One region of the Micromonospora sp. NRRL B-16802 genome, then DNA from elsewhere that is predicted to be linked to it. Evidence: riboswitches for the same ligand, from Rfam matches in the RefSeq annotation. Region 1 holds a riboswitch; each other region holds the start of a gene.
The links. Region 1 has a riboswitch for cyclic di-AMP ahead of ADK66_RS05085 (C39 family peptidase). Riboswitches for the same ligand answer to the same signal wherever they lie in the genome.
Positions count from the first base shown of each region.

Region 2: linked by a shared signal. The riboswitch ahead of ADK66_RS16540 (transglycosylase family protein) and the one ahead of ADK66_RS05085 (C39 family peptidase) in region 1 are both predicted to bind cyclic di-AMP.
Region 3: linked by a shared signal. The riboswitch ahead of ADK66_RS01520 (NlpC/P60 family protein) and the one ahead of ADK66_RS05085 (C39 family peptidase) in region 1 are both predicted to bind cyclic di-AMP.
Region 4: linked by a shared signal. The riboswitch ahead of ADK66_RS07370 (hypothetical protein) and the one ahead of ADK66_RS05085 (C39 family peptidase) in region 1 are both predicted to bind cyclic di-AMP.

Region 1 covers NZ_LGEB01000024.1:60,892-64,870, forward strand. The annotation lists gene ADK66_RS05080 (alpha/beta fold hydrolase) at 1-670, opposite strand, end outside; gene ADK66_RS05085 (C39 family peptidase) at 807-1,658, opposite strand; cyclic di-AMP (ydaO/yuaA leader) riboswitch at 1,903-2,044, opposite strand; gene ADK66_RS05090 (hypothetical protein) at 2,333-3,115, opposite strand; gene ADK66_RS05095 (hypothetical protein) at 3,265-3,708, opposite strand; gene ADK66_RS05100 (acyltransferase) at 3,803-3,979, opposite strand, start outside.
Region 2 covers NZ_LGEB01000062.1:40,114-44,092, forward strand. The annotation lists gene dinB (DNA polymerase IV) at 1-769, shown strand, start outside; gene ADK66_RS16535 (hypothetical protein) at 864-1,217, shown strand; gene ADK66_RS16540 (transglycosylase family protein) at 1,291-1,974, opposite strand; cyclic di-AMP (ydaO/yuaA leader) riboswitch at 1,977-2,150, opposite strand; gene htpG (molecular chaperone HtpG) at 2,371-3,979, opposite strand, start outside.
Region 3 covers NZ_LGEB01000001.1:323,351-327,329, forward strand. The annotation lists gene ADK66_RS01515 (N-acetylmuramoyl-L-alanine amidase) at 1-805, opposite strand, end outside; cyclic di-AMP (ydaO/yuaA leader) riboswitch at 1,040-1,177, shown strand; gene ADK66_RS01520 (NlpC/P60 family protein) at 1,191-2,231, shown strand; gene dcd (dCTP deaminase) at 2,307-2,885, opposite strand; gene ADK66_RS01530 (pyridoxamine 5'-phosphate oxidase family protein) at 2,963-3,520, shown strand; gene ADK66_RS01535 (zinc metalloprotease) at 3,588-3,979, opposite strand, start outside.
Region 4 covers NZ_LGEB01000048.1:3,331-7,309, forward strand. The annotation lists gene ADK66_RS07360 (1-phosphofructokinase family hexose kinase) at 1-557, opposite strand, end outside; gene ADK66_RS07365 (SRPBCC family protein) at 745-1,212, shown strand; gene ADK66_RS07370 (hypothetical protein) at 1,329-2,345, opposite strand; cyclic di-AMP (ydaO/yuaA leader) riboswitch at 2,399-2,530, opposite strand; gene ADK66_RS07375 (cation diffusion facilitator family transporter) at 2,672-3,589, opposite strand; gene ADK66_RS07380 (AAA family ATPase) at 3,696-3,979, opposite strand, start outside.

The sequences.
Region 1 (3,979 bases):
TGGCGACCGGCACCCCGTACTCCTTGAGCTGCGCGTCGGTGACCATCGTGTCGTGCTCGCCGCGCGCCAGCACCACCGGCACGTCGGTCGCGGCCAGGAGCGCGGCGAGATCGGGCTCCCCGACGGCGAACGCGCCAGTGTCCATCGCGAGGCGCCACCGGCCGTCGATCTGGCGCAGGCCGGCGTCCACCATCGGGTGGTCCGGCGGGACCAGGCCGGCAAGCCCCGCGACCCGCAGGTAGCGACGGGCCGCCTCGGACCGGCTGGCGAACCAACTGACCGGGCGGGCCGCTACGTCGGCGGCGCGGGTCAGCTCGTCCGGCGTCCAGACGGCCTTGATGCCGAGCCCCACCACGGCGTCCACTGGCGTTCCGGCGGCGCGGGCGGCCAGCGCCAGGCCGACGACCCCACCCAGCGAGTGCCCGAGGACCACGATGCGGTCGCCGGGCGCCAGGGCCTGGGCGATGCGGTTGGCGAAACCTTCGAAGGAGTACGTCGGCAGCGGCGCCGACCAGCCGTGGCCGGCGAGGTCGGGTGCCAGCCACCTGCCGGGCCAGTGCTGCTCCAGCAGTGGCGCCCAGGGCAGCCAGACGTCACCGGTAGCCCCCATGCCGTGCAGCAGAAGCAGGACCGGCCTACGGTCGGCGTGACCACCCGATTCATCCAGCACGGCCGCAGTCTCCCACGGTTCACAGCCCGCGACGAGAGCCGTCGCCGCCCTGGCCCGGCGTCGACGAAGACGCCGCGAGCGCCGGCCCCTCGTGGGAGACGGCGCCCGCGGCGTCTGGTGGGGCCTCACGCCAGGGTCAGGCGGAGTAACCCCGAGTTGCGATCCAGTTGGCGAGGTTGATCGTGGTCATCCAGTACTCGCCGTAGGCCGCGTTCGCCGAGTCGGCGATCCGCACGGTACGGCCGTCGTCCTTGTAGCCGACCACCGCGACGTAGTGCCCGCCGCCGAAGGAGTGCCAGCCGCCGTTGGTGTCGACGGCGTCCCCGGCCACGTTGGCCACCACGCCACGGCCGTCGGTGATCGCGGTGACGACGTCAGCCTGGAGGCGGTCCATCTGGGCCGGGCTGGGCGAGCCGGCGAACATCCGGGTCCGGTACGGGGAGCCCTTCACCTCGGCGTTGAGCACCCGTGTGGTGTCCAGGGCCGAGTTGGTGCCCATCTCGGTGGTGCCCAGCTCGGCGCCCAACTGGTCCTGGGTGCGGTTGATGCCGGTGGCGCTGAGTGCGTTGCGGACGGCCGCCGGGCCGCAGTTGTAGTAGGTGTTCTGCGCCTGGTAGCGGAAGTCGAGCACCTTTGTCGCGGGCGGCTTCGGCGCTGCCTTCTTGGCGGTCAGGTCCGGGTCGCTGCTGGCCTTGGCGGCCGGCGATGCGGCGCTTGCGGAGGGGGCGGCGCTGCTCGGGCTGGCGCTGGTCGGGGCGGCGCTGGCCGAGGGGTCCGCGTCCCGGGCGTCGCCGCGGGAGGCGGCGGTGTCGCTGCGCATCTCGGCGACTGTCGACGCGGTGTGCTGGCCGACGGGGGCTTCGTCGGCACCGGCCACCAGGGCGCCGGTGGTGGTCGCGATGGCGAGGGCCGCGGCGGAGGCGACGGCGATCTGGTACGGGCGTTCGGTGGCGAGGCGACGCAGCTGACGCTGCAGGGTGTGCTTCACGGGTCCTCCACGGTTCAGGGGGAGAGCGGCACACCGGGGGCAGCCGGTATCCGGGCACGCGCCAGCGCGCGGACCGTGGTCCGCGGATGGTGGAACCGCTCAGGGAAACGCCCGGCGCGGCCGGGCGGGAAATGCGGTGACCCTGGGGGTCAGCTCACCGCCACGAGGAGGGCAAGCGTGGGTACCGCGACGCCGTGAAGGCGGAGGAATAGCCGAGGGGTGTGCGGGTGCTGCATGGGGATGGAACTCCTTCCGACACCGCCTACCGGGTTAGCTGACGGATTCGGGCGGGAAGATCGCCCTACCGCGGGCCGTGGCTCGCGGATTCACCCCGGACGTACTTGTGGGTCCCCGGTTCGTTGATCACGATTGAGCGGGTCGGTGCGGCGTCGCCATTCGCGATCGATTACCGCACCGGACGGGACGAACCCTACTGGCCGCCCAGAGCCCTGCCAAGCCTCGCTCACCTGCGTAAACCTTGAACGGGGCGACAATTTCCGGGCGTCTTGCCGCTGACGTGACTCGATGGGACGAGCGGTTACGGAGGCACCGTAGGTCGACAAGCGGACACGTCGTCGACAATGCCGCCGGATCTGCGGGAACAATCCGGCCGAACGCGCCAGCCGCCCGATTTCCCGCGCGTGTGACCGGGCTCACCGAATAATCGGCGCGTTTCACCCCACCCGCGCCGGGCGCCACCGCGCCGCCGCCGCCGGCAGAGCCGCGACACGGACGGTGCGGCGGGCCGCCACCCGGGTCGGCCGCAACCGGGCCGCCGCCGCGTACGCCTCCTCGGCCAGGGCGCGCGCCGCAGACGCCGCCAGCTCGGCGTCGCGCCAGGCCGCCCGTTCCCGTCCGGCGGCAGCCTCGTAGTCGGCCCGCCGCGTCTCCCGGGCCGCCCGGCTGATCAGCACCTCCTGCTCCACCGGGTGCCGTCGTGGATCCCAGCCGTGCCGGTGGCCGAACACGTCGCCGAGCTGCCGCATGGTCAGGTCCCCCCGCCAGTACGCGGCCATCGCCGCCCGGTGCAGGTAGCGCTCCCGGATGGCGTACTCGGCGGGGGTGCGCGGGGTTCGCGGGGTGGGCAGCGCCCCGGCGCCGGCGAACCGGCGGGCCACGGCGTCCGCCTCGTCGTACCGCGCCCAGGTCTGCTCCACCTGCTCCTGAGCAGTCAGCCAGGCCGCACGCCGTCGGCGGGCGGTCTGCGCCGCGCGGGCCGCGGCGACGGCCACCTCCTCGGCGTACCGGCGCAGGTCGGCGGCCTCGGCGACGGCGGCCTCACGGGCGGTGGGCGCCGGCTCGGCGGCCTCCCCGTCCCGCTCGGCGGCCGACCCGTCCCGCTCCGGACGGGCGACCAGGACGGCGAGCACTGTCAGTGTCAGCAGGAGCAGGGCCGACCAGATGGCGGCGGCCTGCGGCACCTCGGTCAGGAACTCGTAGAAGACGACGGTCTCCATGGTCGGCACCTCGGTGGGAGAGCGTTGCGATGGGAAGCCGCACGAGCGTCCGGGCCAGGGGGCCACGGTCGGCCGGTGCGAGGTGATGTGTCGTCAGGCGCGGCGGCGGGACGGTGTCCCGGTGATCGCGACAGGTGTCGCGGTGTGGCTCAGCGGCCCGGCGGTGCCCGGGTGCCCGGCCGGGTCGGCTCGTCGGCGCGGGGCAACGGATCGGTGGCCGGACGCGCCGGCAACGACTCTGCCGTGGCGGCAGGCACACCGCCCACGCCGCTGGGCGGGACAGGGTCGGTCGACCGCACCGTGGTCGCCTCGTCGGCGGCCGACACGTCGGCGACGGTGAACCTCGCGGCCATCTCGGCGGCGACGGACGTTTGCAGCCCGAGGCGCAGCACCGGGGCGGCGGTGAGGGACGACGACGCGGACGACCCGACGCCGACAGTCGCTGACCCGGCGGCTGGCGGCGGTGCCCCGGCGGCTGCCGTCGACTGCGGGCCTGGGCCGAGCGCGAGCGCGGCGACGGCGAAGCTGGTCAGCAGCCGTGTCGACCAGCGCGCCACCCACCACAGAGGACAGGTGAGCGCGACCGGAAGCACGGTCTCACGCTACCGCCGGCGCCGACCGGGCGCATCGGGCGCCGGGCGTGTCGACGCACGCCGCGCCGGACCGCGTTTGACCAGGTTGGACCCGTCAGCGCGAGTCGGCGTACGTCGATCGGTCGTCGGGCTTTCCGGCCCCGGCCTCGGTGTCGGCGGTCCGTTGCCGAGGGACGGCCGACGGGCGGGCCGGGCGGCGCGGTGCCAGTCGGCGCATCAGTGGCGTCTCGACGTAGCGGTGCAGCAACCCGGCCAGGATCAGGCTGACCAC
Region 2 (3,979 bases), on a different contig from region 1:
GGCGCGCACGAAGTTCCTGGCGAAGGTGGCCAGTGGGGTGGCGAAGCCGGACGGGTTGCTTGTCGTCGCGCCCGACGCCGAGGTGGCGTTCCTGCACCCGCTGCCAGTGGAGCGACTCTGGGGCGTCGGCCCGGTCACCGCCGCGAAGTTGCGGGAGCGCCGGATCCGTACCGTCGGCGATGTCGCCCGGCTCGGCGAGGCGGCGTTGGTGTCCCTGCTCGGCGCGGGCGCCGGCCGGCACCTGCACGCCCTGGCGCACAACCGTGACCCGCGGGCGGTGCAGGTCGGCCGGCGGCGCGGCTCGATGGGCGCCCAGCACGCGCTGAGCCGCACCCCGCACGCGGCCACGGAGCTGGACGCCATCCTGGCGGGCCTTGTCGACCGGGTCACCCGGCGGATGCGGGCGGCTGGCCGGTCCGGGCGCACGGTGCTGCTGCGGCTGCGCTTCGGCGACTACACCCGGGCAACCCGCTCGCACACAGTGCGCAAGGCGACCGCGGACACCACGCCCCTGCTCGCCGCCGCGCGGGCGCTGCTGCGTACGGCGCTGCCGGAGATCGACAGGCGGGGCGTCACGCTGATCGGGGTGTCGGTGGGCAACCTCGACGACAACCCTGTGCAACCGGAGTTGCCGTTCGACGCCGTCCCCGGGGCGGACCTGGACGCCGCCGTGGACGCGGTCCGGGACCGGTTCGGGTCGACGGCGTTGACCCGCGCGGTGCTGCTGGGCCGGGATTCGGGTGTCGAAATGCCTCTTCTGCCGGACTGATCCGCCTGGTGGCGGCGGATATCACAGCAGCTGGAGGGTTTAGCGACGGCATGATCGGAGACGTTGTGACGATCAGCCTTGAGGGGGGACCACCATGTCCGACGACAGCAGCAACCGCGCGAGCCGGCGTGCCGAGCGTCCGCACGACGTGACCGACCCGCTGCTGTGGCAGCTGGCGCTCGACGTGCTCGACGCCCACGAGCCGACCGAGGACGGCGTCTGCGGCAACCTGCTCTGCGCCGGGGAACCGTACCCATGCGCGGCGCGCGGGAACGCTGAACAGTCGCTGCGGCTCGCCCGAGGCGGGGCCGAGACACCGCCGACGGCCGCCCCGCAGTGGGACGGCCACGACGAGACACCGGACAACTGGTCCACCCAGGAGTCCTTCCACCCGCGGCGGACCCGGTCCGGCGAAGCGGTCTCGGCGTCGCGGGCTTCGGCCGCCTGACGCCTCCGCCACGTCAGCGACACGCCAGCGGGCGCCCGACCGGAATCCGATCGGGCGCCCGCTGTGTCGTACGTCAGAGGCTGAGCCGCTGCCCGGGGAAGATCAGGCCCGGGTCGGCACCGACGACCTGCCGGTTGCGCTCGTAGAGGGCCTGCCAGCCGCCGTCCTGCCGGTGGCTCTGCGCGATCTCCGACAGGGTGTCGCCCGACTTCACCACATAGGTGTCGCCGCTGGCCGCCGGGGCGGTGCGCTTGTTACTGCGGGTCGCCGGCTGCTCACCGCGCGACGACCGCTGGGCGGGCTTGTCGGCCTTCGGAGTGGACTTCGACTTGGCGGTCGACTTCGACTTCGTGGTGGGCTTCGTCGAGGACTTCGTGGCCGAGCCGCCCGACGCCCCGGCCTTCTTGCCGCAGGTCGGCCACGCGCCGATGCCCTGCCCCTTGAGCACCTTCTCGGCGATGGTGATCTGCTCGCTGCGGCTCGCCAGGTCGGCGCGGGCGGCGTACTTCTTGCCGCCGTAGCCGGCCCAGGTGCTCTGCGAGAACTGCAACCCGCCGTAGTAGCCGTTGCCGGTGTTGATCTTCCAGTTGCCACCGGACTCGCACTTGGCGATGGCGTCCCAGTTGACGGCGGCCTGGGCCGGGGCGGCCGGGCCGAAGAGCGCCACGGCACCGGTGACCGCGCCGACGGCCAGGGTGCCGACGGCGATACGGCGGGTGCTGACCCGTCGATGACGGGGGGTATAGACAGACGTCATGAGTGTGCTTCCTCCACGCCGGCGAGGTGAGCTGTCGGGTTCGGGCCGAGGAGCCCGGCCGCGCGATGGCGGCTTCACCCCGAGGTGACGATGCACCGAGGAACGTTTGGGTCCCCCGCTCCTGCCCGGGTGACTGGGTTCCGACGACCGGGGGCAGGATTTGGCGTTACCGGTCGTGGCGTCCGCGATGGCGAACCCGACCGACGTTAGGCACGGCCGGCATCGATCGCCCAACCCCTGTGAAGTTCTTCACCGGGCCGCGCTGAGCGGCGCGCTCAGCGGTTGCGGGCGGCGTCCAGCTCTGCAGCGGCCATGATGGACCGCTTCCGATCAGATCTGCCGATCCCCGGCCGGTGGAGCCCGACAACGCGGGCCACCACCGGCCGGGGCACCTGGCTACAGGGTGCGGGCCAGCCGGTCGGCGAGCGTACGGGTGAAGCGGGCCGGGTCGGCCAGGTCGCCGCCCTCGGCGAGCACCGCCAGGCCGTACAGCAGCTCGGCGGTTTCGGTGAGGGTCTCGGCGGAATCGCCCTGCTCGTGGGCCTTGCGCAGCGCGGCTACCAGAGGATGACCGGGATTGATCTCCAGGATGCGCTTCGTCGACGGGATCTCGTGCCCCATCGCCCGGTACATCTTCTCCAGTGTCGGCGTGAGGTCGTGCGCGTCACCCACCACACAGGCCGGTGAGGTGGTGAGCCGCGACGACAGGCGGACCTCCCGGACGCTGTCGGCAAGGGTCGTGCCGAGCCAGTCCACGAGCGCCGCGAACTCCTGCCGCTGCTGCTCGCGCTCGGACTCGGCCTGCTGCTTTTCCTCGTCGGTGTCCAGGTCGACCTCGCCCTTGGCGATCGAGCGCAGCGGCCGGCCGTCGTACGTGCCGACCCGCTCCACCCACACCTCGTCGACAGGGTCGGTGAGCAGCAGCACCTCGTGGCCCTTGGCCCGGAACGCCTCCAGGTGCGGGGAGTTCTCGATGGTGGCCCGGGAGTCGCCGGTGGCGTACCAGATGTCGCTCTGGCCGTCCTTCATCCGGGAGACGTAGCCGGCCAGGTCGGTGAGCTCGGCCGGGTCGTGGGTGGAGGCCACCGACAGGATCTCCAGCAGGGTGTCGCGGTTGTCGGTGTCGTCGATGAGCCCTTCCTTGACGACAGTGCCGAACTCCTTCCAGAAGGTCTGGTAGCGCTCGGCGTGGTTGGCCTTGAGGTCCTTGACTGCGGCGAGGACCTTCTTCACCAGGCGGCGGCGGACGATCTGGATCTGGCGGTCCTGCTGGAGGATCTCCCGGGAGATGTTCAGCGACAGGTCGTGGGCGTCGACCACTCCCTTGACGAAGCGCAGGTAGGTGGGGACCAGCGCCTCGCAGTCGTCCATGATGAACACGCGCTTGACGTAGAGCTGGACGCCCCGGCGGCCCTGCGGGGAGAACAGGTCCAGTGGGGCGTGGCTGGGCAGGAAGAGCAGCGCCTCGTACTCGAAGGTGCCCTCGCCCTTCATGTGCACGACCTCGAGCGGGTCGGCCCAGTCGTGGCTGACGTGTTTGTAGAACTCGTTGTACTCGGCGGCGTCGACCTCGTCGCGGGGTCGCGCCCAGAGCGCCTTCATCGAGTTGAGGGTCTGCACCTCGCTGGTGGGGTCCGCGCCGTCGGTGCCGGGGCGTTCGACGGTCATCCGGATCGGCCAGGCGATGAAGTCGGAGTATCGCTTGACGATCTCGCGGATGGTCCACTCGGCGGTGTAGTCGTGCAGGTTGTCCTCGGTGTCGGCGGGCTTGAGGTGCAGGGTCACCGCCGTGCCCTGGGGTGCCTCGGCGACGGGCTCGATCGAGTACGTCCCCTCGCCTGTGGACTCCCAGCGGGTGCCGCCGGTCTCGCCGGCCTTGCGGGTCAGCAGGGTTACCCGGTCGGCGACCATGAACGCGGCGTAGAAGCCGACGCCGAACTGGCCGATCAGGTCCTGCGAGGCGCGGGCGTCGGCGGACTCCCGTAGTTGGCGCAGCAGCTCGGCG
Region 3 (3,979 bases), on a different contig from region 1:
CCTCGTACGGCGCCGGGATCCACTCACAGGAGATGGTGCGGGGGCACTCCAGCCCGTCCGGGCGGGCGAGCTTGCGCAGGCCCAGCCGGTCCAGCCAGGTTCGATCCGGCCGTACCGTGCGGGCCGGCAGGGTGACCCGCTGGCCGTCGTCGGTCACCCGGGACTCGCCGGCGCCGATGGTGGTGAAGACCTCGTCGGCGAAGGCCGCCGCGGCGTCGGCGCTGTCCGCGCCTGCGTAACGGGCAACCGCGCCGTACCAGGCAGCCGGGTCGGTGCCGGTGCCGATCGGTGCGCCAAGCTCCCGCTGGTACGACGCCAGCAGCGCCGCCCCGCCCCGGATGTTCGCGTTCGGGTCGGTGCGCAGCGACTCCGGGGCCACGCCGGTCAGCGCGGCGGCGGCGTCGACCGTTTGCAGGGCGGCGCTGGGCGGCGCGGGCTCCGAGGCTTCGCGGGGTGCCAGCGCGGTACGCGAGTCGTCGCCGCGCGGGTCCTCGGTGCCGGTGTCGTGGTGCCCGCGCCCGGGCAGGGCGGTCACGTGCCGGGCGTCGGTCAGGTGCATCGGGCCGTAGCCGCCGCTGGTGCTGGGCGTGCCGGCGTTGCTGTCCCAGCGGGACTCCAGATAGGAGACCCCGAGCAGCACGTCGGTCGGTACGCCGTACTCGCTCGCTGCGGCAGCGTACTGCTGCTGGCGGTCGGCCGTTGGTGCGGCGGCGACCGGACCGGCGGGCAGTGGCACCACGGTCACGGCGACCACGGCGGTGACCAGCAATGTGCGCCGACGGGACGGCAGGGTTGGACGGTGCATCGAACCCCCTAGATTGCGTGGGTAACTGTGAGGTCACCCTCCCGCCGGCCGGGAGCTCCCGTCAATACCTTTCCATATTCGGATACAGGCAGAAAAAAACCTTCGCGCACGGTCCGTGACCCCGCAGAATCGCCACGGAGTGTCACTGCCGCACGGGTTGCGGATCGGTAACGGTCATCTCTACTCTGGTCAATCGTCGGCCCGGTAGCAGGTCTGCCCATCCCGGGCGGTAACGGACCGGCACCGCCGAGTCGCTCGACGAGTGAGCCGGGGACCCAGGTTCCCTCGGGGTGAATCCGCAGATCGTGCGGTAGGGCGTCGACTTCCCGCCCGAACCCGTCAGCTAACCCGGTAGGCGGTCAGGAAGAAGGAGTACGGAACCCCGGTGGCACTCCATGCCCCGCGGCCGTCGTCCGAGCGGTCGGCCTCAGCCGACCCCCTGTCGATCGTGCCGCGTCAACGCTGGTCCCGCTTCACCACAGCTCTCGCCGCCATGGTCGGCGTCGCCGTCGTCCTGACCGGCAGCGCCACGGCCGCGCACGCGGACCCGTCCGTCGCCGAGATCGAACGCCAGATCGACGCCGACTGGAACAAGCTCGAACCGATCATCGAACGGCACAACTCCACCCGCACCGAGCTGGCCGCCAAGCGTAAGCAGGCAAGCGCGCTGGCCGCCAGGATCGCCCCGCTGGAGCGCCAGGTCGACGCCGCCATGGACAAGGTCAGCGCCCTGGCCGTCCGCGCGTACATGGGTGAGAACGTCTCCACTGTCAACGCGATGCTCGGCAGCCGCTCGCCAAGCGAGATGGTCGGCCAGCTCGAAATGCTCGACCGGTTCGCCCACAACCAGCAGCAGGACGTGAAGCAGGTGGCCGACCTGCGCGACGAGTTGGCCCGGCAGAAGGCGCCGCTGGACGAGTTGGTCGCCGAGCTGACCCTGACCGAGGCGCAGTTGGCGGCGAAGAAGAAGCAGATCAACGCCGAGATCGACAAGCTACAGAAGCTGCGCCTCAAGGTGTACGGCAACGGCGGCGGGGGTCCGCTGCGTCCGGCGCCCTGCCCGGCCAGCTACCCCGGAGGCGGGGCGGGCACGGCGGTCAAGTTCGCCTGCGCCCAGATCGGCAAGCCCTACGTGTGGGGCGCCGAGGGCCCGAACTCGTACGACTGCTCGGGGCTGATGCTTGCCGCGTGGGCCAAGGCCGGCGTGTCACTGCCGCACAACGCCGCGCAGCAGAGCCGGGTGACAAAGGACGTCAGCCGCGCCGACCTCCGCCCCGGTGACCTGGTCTTCTACTACAGCGACATCCACCACGTGGGCATGTACGTCGGTGACGGCTGGGTGGTGCACGCCTCCCAGGCCGGTCAACCCGTCAAGATGAAGAAGGTCGACGACGGCCCGATCCACAGTTACGGCCGTCCCGGCTGAGGTGTAAGGAGGGGCCCCTTCCTAACGCCTCGTGTAGAGAAGGGGCCCCTTACTAACACCGGACGGGCGTGCGGCTCAACGGGTCGGCCAGGCGCGCCAGTTCTGCCAGGAGCGGCTCGGCGTCGGCCCCCGCTGGCCCTGGTAGCGCGAGCCGTAGACCACCGAGCCGTACGGGTGCTCGGCCGGCGAGGAGAGCCGGAAGATGCACAGCTGCCCGATCTTCATGCCCGGCCAGAGGGTGATCGGCAGGTTCGCCACGTTTGACAGCTCCAGCGTCACGTGACCGGAGAAACCCGGGTCGATGAAGCCGGCGGTGGAGTGGGTGAGCAGTCCGAGACGGCCCAGGCTGGACTTGCCCTCCAGACGGCCGGCGAGCTGCTCGCCGAGGGAGATCACCTCAAGCGTCGAGGCAAGTACGAACTCGCCCGGGTGCAGCACGAACGGCTCGCCGTCGGGCACCTCGACCACCGAGGTCAGGTCGTCCTGCTGCATGGCCGGATCGATGTGCGTGTAGAGGTGGTTGTTGAAGACCCGGAACAGCCTGTCGAGTCTTACGTCGATGCTGGACGGTTGAACCAGAGTGGGCTCGAAAGGCTCCAGGCCCAGCGTGCCGGCCTTGATCTCGGTGACCAGGTCGCGGTCGGAGAGCAGCATCGGACCACCATAGCGAGGCAGCCGGTGACCAGCGTGTCGAGGTCGCCTCTCGTACATTTGTTCGATAGAATGCCCTCATGGCTTCCTGGTCCGATTTTGCCGCCGACGAGCCCCGCCTCGCCGACGGGATCCGCGTTCTCCTGCAGCAGTACGGGCCGGGCTTCGGCTATCTGGCCACGGTCCGCGCCGACGGCGGTCCCCGCGTCCATCCGGTGTCCCCGGTCATCACCGACGAGGGCCTGTTCTGCTTCATCATCGACTCGCCGAAGCGCCGCGATCTCGAACGCGACGGCCGTTACGCCCTGCACTCGTTCCCACCGGAGGAGAGCGACGACGAGGCGTACGTGGCGGGGCACGCCTCGCCGGTTACCGACCCGGCCCGGGTGGCCCGGCTGGCGCAGACCGCCCGAGCCGAGCCGCAGGTCGACTGGCGGCTCTTCGAGTTCACCGTCGACGTGGCGATGCTGACCCGCCGTGAGCACCAGATCACCGGCATTCCTGGTCTCCCGCCGAGCCGTCCGGCCGTTCGGGTCTGGCTCGACCCGCGAGCCCCGGCGGCCGCGCCGCTCGGCGTACCCCAGGCTCGCCCGACCCGCCTCAGCCGCGACGTCAAGTGCACGACGGCCGCCGCCTGACCACGGCCCAGAAACGCTGGTGCCGGCTCCGTCGTGGCGGAGCCGGCACCAGGTGTACGCGGGACAGCTACGCCGCGCGGTACGCGTTCCAGGCGGTCAGCATGCGGCTGGCCTGGCCCGGGGTGAACTGGTACATGCACGAGTCGTAGGTGTAGTCCATGAAGTTGGTGATCGGGTCCAGCCCGGTCGCCGAGCAGGTGTTCCGCCCGGTCGGGCACTGGTAGGCCGGCGAAGCCTCGGCCGGGGTGTCGCTGACGCTGTCACCCGAGCCGCCGCAGCCGCCCTGGAAGGTGTGGTAGAGGTTCAGCCAGTGCCCCACCTCGTGGGTGCCGGTGTCGCCCTGGTTGTAGTTGGTCGAGGTGCCGCCCGGCAGCGACTCGCTCAGCACGACCACGCCGTCCATGCTGCTCAGGTTGCGCTGCGGGAAGGTCGCCCAGCCCAGCAGGTTGTTGCTCAACT
Region 4 (3,979 bases), on a different contig from region 1:
GCGCGCCCGTCGCGGATCAGCTCCTCGTGGCTAACCTTGAGGAAGAACACCCCGCTCTCCAGCGCCGCACCGAGGTGGTCCCCGGAGAGGTCGACCACCACCCGGCTGCCGTTGGCGCCGAGGTCGGCGGCGAAGCGCCGGTACACGTCGGCCGGGACGAGCCACGGCTCGTTCGGCCCGCTCAGGATGCTCACCTCGGCGCGGAGGCCCTCGCCGAGCGCCAGGTTGTAGAGCTCGTCGAGTTCGTGCCGGCTCAGCGGATGCCCCGGCACGTCGACGATCTCCTGCCGGGAGCCGTCCCGACGGTCGTGCACGTAGCCGCCGCTGCCGGAGTCCCGGACCACCACCTTGAGGTCGACGCCCTCGCTGACCAGCAGTGGTTCCAGCACCTGGCCGATCTCGCCGCCGAGCGCGGCGCACAGCACCACCTCGACACCGAGCGACAGGACCATGCGGGCCTGCCAGACGCCCTGACCGCCGGGGTGCAGATGCAGCTCGGGGTGGTCGTTCGGCTGATCCACAGTTACCGTCAGCTGCGGCGTGGGCGCGAAGACCATCACGTGCCCGCTCACCGGTCATCCCCGTTCATGCGTCCACCCTTCGTCACGACCGGTGATACCCCAACAGCCGACGGTAGTGATAACGCGCCGCCAATGCCCGGGCAACGGCCGGTGTCCGTCCGGGCGTTGCCAGCCCCACCTGTGTACGGGACGATCGTGCGACCCATCGACGGCGGGAGACGGCGTGCTCAGCAGCGACACGTTCAGCTACACCGTGCAGGCCCGCTGTTCGCTCGCCGACGCGGCGGCCCTGCTTGGCGACCTGAGCCGCCAGGGCGAGCTGCATCCACTCATCGTCCGGGTGCGGCGAGTTCCGCCCCGGGACGGAGCCGTGGCCAGCTACACCATCAACGACCGGCTGGTCGCCGGCCCGGTGCGCTTCCGAACCACCTATCACGCGGACGTGCTGACCCTCGACGACGACGAGATCGTCACCGTCGCACGCCAGTGGCCGGCCACCACCGTGCGTAACCACACACGTCTACGCGCCGAGCCCGACGGCCTGGTCCGGATCGACGTCGAGATCACCCTGCGGGCACCGAAACCCCTTTTCCGGTACGCCTTCAGCCAGGCCCGCGTCGCCCACCTGGCCCTGGCGGCCCGGCTGGGAGCGGCCCTCGACCGCAGCGACAACCCCCCACCGTCGACCTGACCCAGCCCGCCCCGCTGGCCCTCCGCGCTGCGCGGCGCGAACAGGACGGGCTGCGCCCGCTGACGCACACCGGCCGACGCCCCCCGTGGGGGAGGCGCCGGCCGGGTCGGGGTCGATCAGTACACGGACAGGTGTACGTGGTTCGTGTGGTCGCTGGACGGGTCGCCGTTCGCCCCGCTGTACGACTTCCACCCGCTGCTGGGCAGCCAGATCTGCCTGTACCAGATCACGTACAGCACGGCGAGCCGGTCGGCGTTGCGGATGAAGTACGCGGCGAGGTTGTTGCCGTACGTCTTGTCGCCGCCGGTGGCGTCCCCACCGAAGCCGTTCTTCTGCGCGGCGAAGTCGCAGGCGCGACCCTTCGGGTGCTCGCCGGAGCCGCCGGAGCGGTGGCAGGAGACGTACCTGGTGAAGCCTGCGGCCTTGGCCTGGTTGAGGGCGTGCAGGGTGCGTGGGGTGATGCAGCCGTTGGCCGGGGTGGGGTCGTTGACGCTGCACGACTCGGACGGCCAGGAGCCGTCGGAGTTGCGCGGCGCGGGCTTGGCGTTGGCGGTGGAGGTGCCCCGGTTGGAGCCGGAGTCGGAGGCGGTGGACTGCTGCCTGGTGTTGGCAACGGTCAGGGCGCGTTCGGCCTGCTCCTTGCGCTTGGCCATCACCTCGACCTGCTTGCGCTGCTCGCGGATCTCGCCGTCGAGGGCGACGCGGGTGCGGTTGGCCTCGTCCTTCGTGGCGATCAGGTCGCGCAGCACCCGGTCCTCGTTGGCGGCGACCACGTCCAGCGCGGCGGCGCGGTCCATGAAGCCTTCGGGGGTGTTGGTGTTGAGCAGCGCCGAGACGGTGCTGAGCCGGCCGGTGCGGTACGCGACGCCGGCGATCTCTCCGACCTTGCCGCTGCGCTCGTTCATCTCGGCTTCGGTGGTCTTGAGCTTGGCGGCGAGTTGCTGCTGCCGCTGGACCGAGGTGTCCAGGGCGCGCTTCGCGTCCAGGTAGCCCTTGCTGGCCGCGTCCAGTGCGGCGCGCAGGGCCGGGGTGCCGCCCTCTTCGTCGTTGTCGGGTGCCGCGGCCCGCTGGGTGGCCGGGGGAGCGGCCGAGGCGGCGCCGGCGGGGATGGCGACGCCGAGGGTGAACATCATGACGATCAGCGCCGCCAATCGGGCGGCGGGGGGTCGTGCTCGTGCCACTGCGCATGTCCTTCCGTCAGCCGCCGACCGGGTTAGCTGACGGGTTCGGGACGGAAGATCCCTACCGCTGACGCGGATGCACCCCAGGAACATGGTTCCCCGGTTCGCCCTCTCGGGTGATTAGGCGGCGGCCGCCACCGGCACCGGGAGGGCGCCGCCGGGTGGTGGCCGGGAGCCAGCCTACCGGTGCTCATGGGGCTGGTGCAGCCATTGTGACTGACGGTGTGCACGGCGCTACCCAAAAAGCCGACAAAAGGGATTAAGGGCGGAATCTCGCCCTACCAGGTGACGGCACCGCAGGCCCCCGGGGCCGCGCCGGGCTCGATCTGGAGCGTGGCGTGTTCGATCCGGAACTCCTCCTGCAGGGCGGTGCGTGCCGCGGTGAGCACGGTGCCGACCTCCGCGTCGGGTGCCATTGTCAGGTGTGCGGAGGCCACGTCCATGCCCGAGGTGAGCGTCCAGACGTGCAGGTCGTGCACCTCGACCACGCCGGGTACGGCGGCGAGCCGGTCGTGCACGGCGGTGACCTGGAGGTGTTCCGGGGCGGCCTGCACGAGGATGCGGACCGCGGCGCGGCCGAGCCGCCAGGTGCGCGGCAGGATGAACACGCCGATGGCGACCGCGACCAGCGGGTCGGCCCACCACCAGTCGGTGACCGCGATGAGCAGCGCCGCGCCGATCACGCCGAGCGAGCCGAGCAGGTCGCCGAGCACCTCCAGGTAGGCGCCCTGGAGGTTGATGCTGTCCCGGGCGCCGGCGCGGAGCAGGGCGAACGCGACCACATTGGCGAGCAGGCCGAGCACGGCGACCACGAGCATCGGGCCGACCACCACCTCGTGCGGGTCGCCGAACCGGCCGATCGCCTCGATCAACACGTAGATCGCCACGCCGGAGAGTAGGACGGCGTTGGCAAGGGCGGCCAGCACCTCGAGGCGGTAGAGCCCGAAGGTGCGCTGTGGGTCGCGGGCGGCCCGTTGGGTTGCGGTGATCGCGGCCAGGGCCATCCCGATGCCGAGCACGTCGGTGAACATGTGCCCGGCGTCGGAGAGCAGTGCCAGTGAGCCGGTGTGCAGTGCGGCCACCGCCTCGACCACCATCAGGGTGGCGAGCAGGCCGAACGCTACCCAGAGTCGGCCCCGGTGCTGTTGTGCGGCGTTGCTGACCGAAGCGTGGTGGTGGTCATGACCTGAGCCCACGAAACCCACCTTCCTGTGCCAGCCGGGACCGGGTCAAATGTATGTTCACATCGCTATGTATGCAACTGTAGGGCAACGATGTACCCCCGGCCCCGCCAACACGGATTCAGCCGATCGGGTCGATGGTGGTGAGTCGCTGGGTGGCCCGGGACAGCGCGACATAGAGCGTGCGGACACCCGCACCCGGATCCGCCCGGATCTCACTCGGCGCGACGAGCACCACCCCGTCGTACTCCATGCCCTTGGCCTCCAGGCTCGTCACCACCTGCAACCGCGACCCGCCGAGCGCGCCGAGCCAGCCGGCGACCTCGTCGCGGCGGGGGACCGGCGTGATCACACCGACCGTGCCGTCCACCTCGGCCAGCAGGCCGGTGGCCGCCTCCACCGTCG